3 regions of the Vibrio mytili genome follow, and region 2 is predicted to be linked to each of the others. Evidence: predicted binding sites of a transcription regulator. Region 2 holds the regulator's gene; each other region holds the start of a gene.
The links. The regulator CRP, encoded in region 2, controls carbon source genes, mostly activating them, when cyclic AMP is high. The targets are predictions, from matches to a motif close to TGTGANNNNNNTCACA.

Region 1: recB (exodeoxyribonuclease V subunit beta) is a predicted target of CRP. The motif match lies at 1,757-1,772, and genes of this name have one in related genera.
Region 3: ONE56_RS10245 (NupC/NupG family nucleoside CNT transporter) is a predicted target of CRP. The motif match lies at 1,727-1,742, and genes of this name have one in related genera.

The regions. Positions count from the first base shown of each region.
Region 1 covers NZ_CP110481.1:2,173,339-2,176,624, forward strand. The annotation lists gene recB (exodeoxyribonuclease V subunit beta) at 1-1,659, opposite strand, end outside; gene recC (exodeoxyribonuclease V subunit gamma) at 1,949-3,286, opposite strand, start outside.
Region 2 covers NZ_CP110481.1:2,652,708-2,655,993, forward strand. The annotation lists gene ONE56_RS12215 (phosphoribulokinase) at 1-701, shown strand, start outside; gene crp (cAMP-activated global transcriptional regulator CRP) at 937-1,569, shown strand; gene ONE56_RS12225 (DUF1338 domain-containing protein) at 1,698-2,489, opposite strand; gene astD (succinylglutamate-semialdehyde dehydrogenase) at 2,590-3,286, opposite strand, start outside.
Region 3 covers NZ_CP110481.1:2,235,672-2,238,957, forward strand. The annotation lists gene ONE56_RS10245 (NupC/NupG family nucleoside CNT transporter) at 299-1,582, opposite strand; gene ONE56_RS10250 (TatD family hydrolase) at 1,787-2,560, opposite strand; gene ONE56_RS10255 (DUF5363 family protein) at 2,547-2,729, opposite strand; gene prfC (peptide chain release factor 3) at 2,864-3,286, opposite strand, start outside.

The sequences.
Region 1 (3,286 bases), 480 kb from region 2:
ATGGGTTAGTATGGTTTGAATTTGGCTCGCGGTAGCCTCTGCCATTCGGCTTAAATACTCCCTTTTCGGCAATGGTTTATCGTCAGCGTCTTGCAACCAGTACGTCAATGCAGGTTGCTTTTGACCACCCATGGTCCAAATGCGTTTATCGGCATTTGGACTGTAATTAACCGGTAAGAATGGAATGTCCGAATCATAGATAAATGGACTGTCTGGTAAATCAAAAACCTGATTCACTGCCCGGACCATATCCGCGCTGGAACGCCAGTTGGTACCGAGAGTGTAGTGGGCACTGACTTGATTTCGCGCTTTAATATAGGTGAAAATGTCCGCGCCACGAAACCCATAGATCGCCTGTTTTGGGTCTCCAATCATGAACAAACCACATTCTGGGTTATTCAGATAAATACGGCTGAAGATGCTGTATTGCAACGGATCGGTATCTTGGAATTCGTCAATCATAGCAACGGGATACAAAGTGCGAATTCGCTCTGCCAGCAACCCGCTTTCATCGGTATCTATGGACGCTGAAAGTTGTGTCAACAAGTCATCGAACGACAGCCACTGCTTCTGGCTTTTTGCGTTGGCTAACATCACCCGGCAATGTTCAATCGCATGGGCAAGTAGCGGCGCTTTTAAACTGATGGGGTTGGCGAGAAAGGTTTCAATCGCGGCAAAAGCCGCATGCTGAGGCGCGGTACCTTTCGGTGTTTTTTCCTCAAGTACATTCTGAGCAAACTTCTCCAGTTTATCCGGATAGTCGTAGCCAGTGGTTTCCGTCGCGGCCCATCCATTCACAACCTCTAACCAAGTCGGCAAAGATTTTTTGGTGTAGCTACGCTTGTTAATGTCAGAATCGGAAATCAGCGTCAAGAAGTCTTCTTGGCTTTCCCGCCATAGCGCTTTCAGCTCATCAATTCTTTTCAGGTTTTCAGCATGAAGATCCGCTAAGCTGCCTTGCATCGCAGGTACAGACAAGCTCAAAGGTGCGCCGGTTAAATAACGGCCGATATCACCTAATAGTGCTGACGGAGAACCCCACAACTGACGAATCTCCCCGGCGAGATTAAAGGGTAACGGATAGAAGTTACGTCGCCAGTAATCCGCCACTACCTGAGCTTTTAGATGGCTTTCATCAGTGACAAATTCATTATTAAATCGACTGCCGGATTCAAAGGCATTTTGGGTCAGCATACGCTGACAGAAGCCATGGATCGTATACACTGCGGCTTCGTCCATTTGGCGTTCCGCTTGCAGTAGAATCTCAGCCGCTTGTTGGCGATCGTCTATTTCTTCAAGCAATGGCTGGATGACTGGATCAGCACTTTTCCCACGAGCAAAAGCAATGCGTGCATCATGAATCCTAGCTCGAATACGGTCACGCAGTTCCGCCGTCGCAGCTTCGGTAAACGTCACCACCAATATTTGGTCCACGGTCAAAGGGACGCGATGTTTGGTTTCTGCACTGCCGTGCCCAAGCAAAAGGCGCAGGTATAATCCAGCGATCGTAAACGTTTTACCTGTACCAGCCGATGCCTCAATTAATCTTGCGCCATGCAAAGGAAACGTCATCGGCTTTAGAGGCGTTGGCTGAACTGTCTGCTGGGCGCATTGTGATTGCACCGTATTTTCTAATTCTTCACCTGACATGTGGACCATTGCTCTGAATCTCTCCGGCTTGTCGACTAATCAAATTGTGATCTATCGTAAAAATTCTTATTAATCTGTCTGTTAAGTATGAGTGTTTAAAGTTTTGTGGGATCTTTCTCACGGTTATCCGTCCGTTGTACCATTACTATCCCCGTCATGAGATAAACCAAGCCTATTTAGGCGTGGCAACTCAAACGAATTAAGTAAAAGAATCATGGTCCCTCTGACCCTGTGGCCGTACAGCGAACGCCCTACACAAAATAATGATTTTCTGGCGGCCACCCTACTCTTCTAAGCTTTATTTTTCTTTTATATCTTCTGCGTCTTGCGCTGCTAAGCGAGCACCTTGCAGGACTAATGCCGTCAACAAGCGCACTTCTTCTGCTAGCTCATCATTCCACGCAGGCCAAATGCGCGAAATATAAGCATTATTGCCTTCGCCAGACGTCATGTAGCCATCGTTAAATGTATCGGCCATTTTCTTCAACGACTTCTCTTCATCATCCGCCCATTGACCGCGACTAAAGCCCGCTTCGACACAAGCTAACGCCGTTTTAGGGAAGTAAGGTAAAGGCTTGGTCATGCCTTCAAAGAACAAACGAACTAACTCAGCTAGAAGCCGTTTCGCATACTGGGCATCGGCAATTTCTGGATAAATCAGATGCATAGCACCTTCTTTGCGATCGTAACCAATTAGATGCGTTTTCTTGCCACAACCCGACGCGGACATAGCCAGATGGTCAATCCAAGCGGAGAGGTAATCCTGCGCTCGAATTTTACCGCTTCGATAACGAATCAACCCGGATTGATAGCACTGAGTAAGCCAACCAGTCAGACGTACCTTCTTTTGCTCGCTCTCGTTGTTTTCAAATGAGGAATCAAACACAGAATCAAAAGTCAGATCGATTTCTAAATCCTCTTGCGGAGCTCCAGATAAAAACGCCAACTTATCGACTAACTCTTCCGCTTGAACCCGGTTCGTTTCAAACTCAATATCGCCGAAGGCTCCCACAGGTAATTTCCCTTGTGCACGTTGCTCATGCATAAAGTGCTGGAGCACATCCGCTTTTTTTTCTGGTTGGGTTAGCGCGGTATCAAGTAAGGTACCTAACAGCTCATCACGCATTTGGTAGCTTTCCAAGCCGCCGAGTACGAATGGCTCATCGTCTTCCATAACAGGCAGTGGCGGCTCAAACACCACCTTTAATCGACGGTTAAAAAAGTATTGTACAGGTAGACGCCAAAAACGCTGGAGCTCAACCAAATCAAGCTCAATTGGAAACGTCGCGCCGAGTAGGTAATCATCCAGCGCTCGATTAAAGTCACCGCGAATGTGACTCTGAGAGTGACTACTTTGGGTTAACGCAGCCGGAATCCACTCTTTCGCATAGCTGGCATTCACCCCTTGGAATGCACTGGGGCTAAATGGCACCATGGCGTGCGTAGTCACGATCGCTTGCAACAAGTTATCGCCGGACTCGTCCACAGGTGTATCTTTGTCACTGCTTAAACAGTAGTTTTGGTGACAATACTCCATCAACTCAGACACAAGTACCGATGGCACCCGTTCGGTATTGTCTTGAATAGAGCGACCGACGTAACTGATATACAAGGTTTGTTGCGCAGATAGCACGGC
Region 2 (3,286 bases):
GTAAGGCTCGCGAACAAGGTCGACACATTAGCTACTTTGGTCCACAAGCGAACGACTTTCCCGGCTTACAAGATTTTTTTCGTCAGTATGGAGAAGATGGCACAGGCAGCATACGTCGCTATCTGCACACTTTTGACGAGGCAGTGCCGTATAATCAGATGCCGGGTACGTTTACTCCCTGGCAAGATCTCCCAGAAAACAGCGATGTACTCTTTTATGAAGGGTTACATGGCGGCGTCGTTGATGGGGATGTCAATGTCTCGCAGCATGTGGATTTTCTGATTGGGATGGTGCCGATCGTTAACTTAGAATGGATTCAAAAATTCGTTCGTGATACGCGAGACCGAGGACACTCTCGTGAAGCCGTCATGGATTCGATTGTTCGCTCCATGGACGACTACCTGAACTACATCACGCCACAGTTTTCCCGCACGCACATTAACTTTCAGCGCGTGCCAACCGTGGATACGTCAAACCCGCTGAATGCGAAAGGCATTCCAAGTCTGGATGAAAGTTTTGTCGTCATTCGACTGCGCGGTATCAAGAAAGTCGACTTTCCTTACCTATTGGCGATGATCGATGGTTCGTTTATGTCGCGTCATAACACCATTGTGGTGCCAGGGGGGAAAATGAGTTTTGCCATGGAGTTGATTGTGCGACCAATCCTACAACAGCTTATCGAAACGGGAAAAATTGGCTAAAAACCTTGCTGCTTAGGTGTTTACTTTTCATACCGTGATCATGTGCACAATTTTGCGTACAAATTCTCAATCATGGCACGATTAAAATCAAGAAATCGTTTTAGAAAAAGGATACTATTTCTTACCGAGACACAAGAGAGCTTGCACCATACAATAAGTGTTCTTATTCTAGTGAATCTAAGTGAAACTAAAATATGGATAGCGCAAGCGTACCCTGCAGAGGAAGTGAGATATTATGGTTCTAGGTAAACCTCAAACCGACCCAACATTAGAGTGGTTTCTTTCACATTGTCATATTCATAAGTACCCATCAAAGAGCACGCTGATTCACGCAGGTGAAAAAGCGGAAACGTTGTACTACATCGTCAAAGGCTCTGTCGCGGTTCTTATCAAAGACGAAGAAGGTAAGGAGATGATCCTTTCTTACCTCAACCAAGGAGACTTTATTGGTGAACTTGGTCTATTCGAGGAAGACCAAGAGCGTACAGCTTGGGTTCGCGCTAAATCTCCTTGTGAAGTTGCTGAAATTTCTTTCAAGAAATTCCGTCAGCTGATCCAAGTTAACCCGGACATCCTAATGCGCCTTTCTGCGCAGATGGCTCGCCGCCTTCAAGTTACTAGCCAAAAAGTGGGTGACCTAGCGTTCCTAGACGTAACTGGTCGTATCGCTCAGACGCTTCTGAACCTTGCGAAACAACCAGATGCAATGACTCACCCTGACGGCATGCAAATCAAGATCACTCGTCAAGAAATCGGTCAGATCGTTGGCTGTTCTCGTGAGACAGTAGGTCGTATCTTGAAGATGCTAGAAGAGCAGAACCTGATTTCTGCTCACGGCAAAACCATCGTGGTTTACGGTACTCGTTAATCCTGCATTAACCGACCGGCAATCAATAGAAAAAGCCACCAATGGCAACATTGGTGGCTTTTGTTGTATTTACGACACAGATACAGAGTGACTACCCAGATGTGGTATAGGCAATGCAGACGGTAAAATTAACGGTTCGTACTTTCAAAGATTTTATCCGCTGATGCCGCCACAAATCCAGGGTAGAGGTCACCGTTTTCCATTGGATACCGCTTAGCAAACTCATAAAATCCGCCAGGGATGTTCTCTGTTCCTTCGGTGAACATCACGGTGACTCTGTCCGCCATCGTTGACGATTGCTCAAGCAGAACCTCAGGTGACCCTTTCACCTCTCCGCCAGACTCGTTAATCACAAAACCCGCCTGACGAAGATGATCATTCACTTGTTTCACCTCATCAAACTGACTTAACTGGTTGACACTCACCGTGAAATGATTGGCGCCATAACCGTGAGCAGCCAACCAAGAGGCGTATTCGCTCTCCTTAGCTAAAGTCTGAAAATCAGCAAAACTGAGCTCCCACAAACGTCCAGCATATAAAAACTCGTGCCCCGCAAGCTGACTCTGATTCACTTGTGCCACTATCTTCGCCACGATGGTTTGCAGTGCTGCAGAACACTCTTCGACTTTGAGTTCACTGATAAAAACTTTTGGCAGCTTCGGATCCGGATGCTCGTAGTGCTTAGCGATCAGTTTTTTGCTTTCAAATACGTAGTCACCACACGCTTTATACCCTACCGCTAAAAACGGCTTTGCGAGCGTTTCAATACCAAGAGGGGCAACATTAAAAGTACGCAGTGCAATATGATCATTAATTAATGGCTCATCTTCCTGAAGCAGCTGATGGACTTTAGCTGCTGAAGGACAAAGGCGCTGAATATAGTCTTGCCATAATGATTTGAATAATACATCGGGCGTCATAACCGCTCCTTGTTACGAAATGCATGGGTTCAACGATAAGATGACTGCTCGTCCACAGCCCTAGGGCCGTCCAGAATAATGGTCGAGCAGTCCAGTCTTGTCACGATAGGCTAACACCAGGACTCAATGCCGCTGGCAATACCGTTTCTTGGCCTTCCATCGAGGCCATTGGGTAGGCACAATAATCCGCTGCATAGTAAGCACTTGGACGAAGGTTACCTGACGCTCCCGGACCACCAAATGGTGCGTCACCGCTGGCGCCCGTCAATTGGCGGTTACGGTTGACGATACCAGCGCGGATATGATCAACGAAGTATTCCCATTCTTGGTCATCAGTAGAAACAAGGCCAGCAGATAAACCAAAGCGGGTATCATTGGCCAACGCCACCGCTTTTTCGAGTCCTTCGTAGCGCACCACCTGAAGTAAAGGACCAAAGTACTCTTCATCGGGAAGTTCAGCGATATTCGTCACATCAATGATGCCCGGAGTCACAAACGCGGCTTGAGCAGCCTTCGCTTCGACCAAGCTTTCCCCACCTAACGATTGTAGATTGGCTTGTGCGTCGAGGATAAATTTCGCTGCTGCAAGAGAAATCTGCGGTCCCATAAACGGGGCAGGCTCAGCAAAGGGCTGATCGACACGAATCGATTGGGTTGTAGTGACTAACTTGGCAATCAACGCATCCCCTTTCTCCCCCTTTGGTACATATAAGCGGCGAGCACAGGTACATCGTTGTCCTGCACTAATAAAAGCAGACTGGATGATGGTATACACCGTCGCGTCTAAGTCACCGTAC
Region 3 (3,286 bases), 420 kb from region 2:
TTGCAGGGCAATTCATTTGCCCATTGCGAATGTAATGTTCATTACGTAATGAATACATTATAGAGTTTCACCGCAAAACTATAGCACCAAATAGAGCGCAAACGGTTTGTATCTCAAAATTTTTAAGTATCCGCTCTTTTGGTGAAGCGCTCTTGTTAACAGAGTGATGTTAAGAAAAACCCGTTCACCGAAAGCCATCTTCATTTTAGGGTCCCCAAAACGAAAAATGCCCCGCAGCAATCTCTTGCTACAGGGCATGATGTAAAACGGCGTCTATATATTAAAAACCCGTACTAAATTACAGAGCTGCAAGGCTTAAGCAGAAGCCTGCAATTGTCGCTGCCATAAGGTTAGACAACGTACCAGCAAGTACTGCTTTCACACCCATGCGAGCGATGTCGCTACGACGGTTTGGCGCAAGGCTACCCAGACCACCTAGTAGAATCGCAATAGAAGAAAGGTTCGCGAAACCACACAGTGCGAATGAGATGATTGCGGTTGTCTTCTCAGACATCACTTCACCTGTCGCTGCAATAACTTGAGCATTGTCACCAATGTAAGGAGTGAAGTTCAAGTAAGCAACAAATTCGTTAACCACGATCTTCTGACCGATGAATGAACCAGCTGTTACCGCTTCTGCCCATGGAACACCGATTAGGAATGCTAGTGGAGAGAATGCGTAACCTAGGATTAGCTCTAGTGTTAGTTCAGGCATGCCGAACCAACCACCGATGCCACCTAGCATACCGTTGATTAGCGCGATTAGACCAACGAATGCGATTAGCATTGCACCCACGTTAAGTGCAAGTTGTAGACCAGAAGCCGCACCGCCCGCTGCTGCGTCGATGACGTTAACTGGTTTGTCGTCGCCGCCGTCCATCGCTTCTTCGATACTTTCGTGAGGCTGATCCGTCTCAGGGTGAAGGATTTTAGCGAACAGTAGACCACCTGGTGCTGCCATGAATGATGCCGCAACGAGGTACTCTAGTGGAACACCCATAGATGCGTAACCAGCTAGTACACCACCAGCAACAGAAGCTAAACCACCACACATTACCGCAAATAGCTCTGATTGAGTCATTTTTGGAACGAATGGACGAACAACTAGAGGTGCCTCTGTTTGACCTACGAAAATGTTAGCCGCTGCTGACATCGATTCCGCACGAGAAGTGCCAAGGGCTTTTTGTAGTGCACCACCAAGAATCTTGATAACCCACTGCATAACGCCAATGTAGTATAGAACTGAAATCAGAGCAGAGAAAAAGATCAGTGTAGGAAGAACACGGAATGCGAAGATGAAACCACCGCCACCGAAGACTTCGAACATCTTGTCAGAAACAAGACCACCGAACAGGAATGATGAACCATCGTTACCGTAGTTGATAACGTTAGATACACCAGAAGAGAAACCGTTTAGTAAATCACGGCCCCAAGGTACATAAAGAACAAATGCCCCTAATGCGAATTGGATAGCGAATGCACCACCCACAGTTCTTAAGTTGATAGCTTTACGGTTAGATGAAAATGCAAATGCAATAGCAAGAAGCACTACCATACCGACTAGGCTCATAAACAGGCTCATAGTTTATGACTTCCTTATAAGTTATTAATTGGCGTGTAACAAAATGGAGCTATAAAGCGGGGGCAATTATACTCATGCCACAACAATTAAAGTAATGCCACCTTCACACTTTCCTATCACATTCATGGTTCATTCACCGACTTTTGTGATAAAACTCACAACAACGAAGAGAGTAATTTCAGTTTCAAACACTATCTTTAGATTTTATTCACATATAGAGAAAGCAAAATTGCTATTTATCCATAGTTGAGAAGCAATCGATTGCTTTTTGCAGCTGCGTAATATTGCCAATTCATTTAGCACATGAATGAGTTTCTCTGGATGGTTTGGCTCCCCTTGATAGCCAAGTATAGGCATATCTGGAGCGTCAGTTTCGATGACGAGCTTGTCTATTGGTAATTTTTGAACCGCGTCGCGGGTTTTATTCGCTCGAGGGTAGGTAATTGTTCCTCCGACACCAATAAAAAAACCTAATTTGATCCATTCCATCGCTTGCTGATAGCTCCCTGAAAAAGCATGTAACACACCGCCTCTTGGCAAATGGGCTACCTTGACCAATTGAATAAGTCGGTTATGCGCTTTACGACTGTGAATAATGACAGGTAAATCAAAGCGGCGAGCGAGTTCAAACTGAATATTAAGTGCTTTTTCTTGTCGCTCTGCGGGCACATCTATCGCAAAGTCCAAACCGCACTCGCCAATGGCAACACACTGACGGTTTCTTTGCTCTAAATACTGCACTAGTTGAGGTAAAGATTGTTCAAAGTCGGGTTGCAAAAAGTAGGGGTGAAACCCCAACGCAAAATACAGGCTTGAGTATTGATGGCTTAACTCCCGGATACGAGACCAGTTTTGTGGACCAACAGAAGGGATGATTATTCTCGACACCCCCTGCTTTGCTGCTAACTGCTGCTGATGCGCAAAGTCCTTTTGAAACACATCAAAGTCAAAATGACAGTGGGTATCAAAGAGCTTCATGCTTATTCTTCAGGTCACTTGGAGAAGGTTTCGACACAGCATTCTCTCCTTCATCACCATTGATTGGATCTTTTCGGTAAGGCACGCAACTGCGCTTTTGATCTGGAGTTAGTCCCATTTCTTTACACCAGTCGTCGTAACGTTTTAACCCACGTTTAAACCAATTCATCTGCTGCCCTCTCAGTGTGATGCCAATCATTAAAAATAAAAACGCCCTTGGCTAAGTGTATAGCCAAGGGCGTTTTAAAATCCAGTCGCTAACTCATCGCTTTGGAACGTGCTCTTTCCCGAGAACGCTGATAATTAGTGTTCGCGGGTTGCTCGGAACTCAATATCCGGGAAACGCTCTTTTGCAAGGTTTAGGTTAACCATGGTAGGCGCAATGTAAGACAAATTATCCCCGCCATCCAAAGCCAGGTTTGCTTGGTTTTTACGCTGGAATTCATCCAGTTTCTTCGCATCATCACACTCAACCCAACGGGCCGTTGCAACGCTTATTCCTTCGTAAATCGCTTCTACATTGTATTCAGACTTCAAACGCGCGACAACCACATCAAACTGAAGCACACCTACCGCACCAACGATTAAGTCGTTGTTTTGTAGTGGTCGGAATACCTGTACCGCCCCTTCTTCAGAAAGCTGAACCAGACCTTTGAGCAGTTGCTTTTGCTTAAGTGGATCTTTAAGACGAATACGACGGAACAGCTCAGGAGCGAAGTTCGGAAT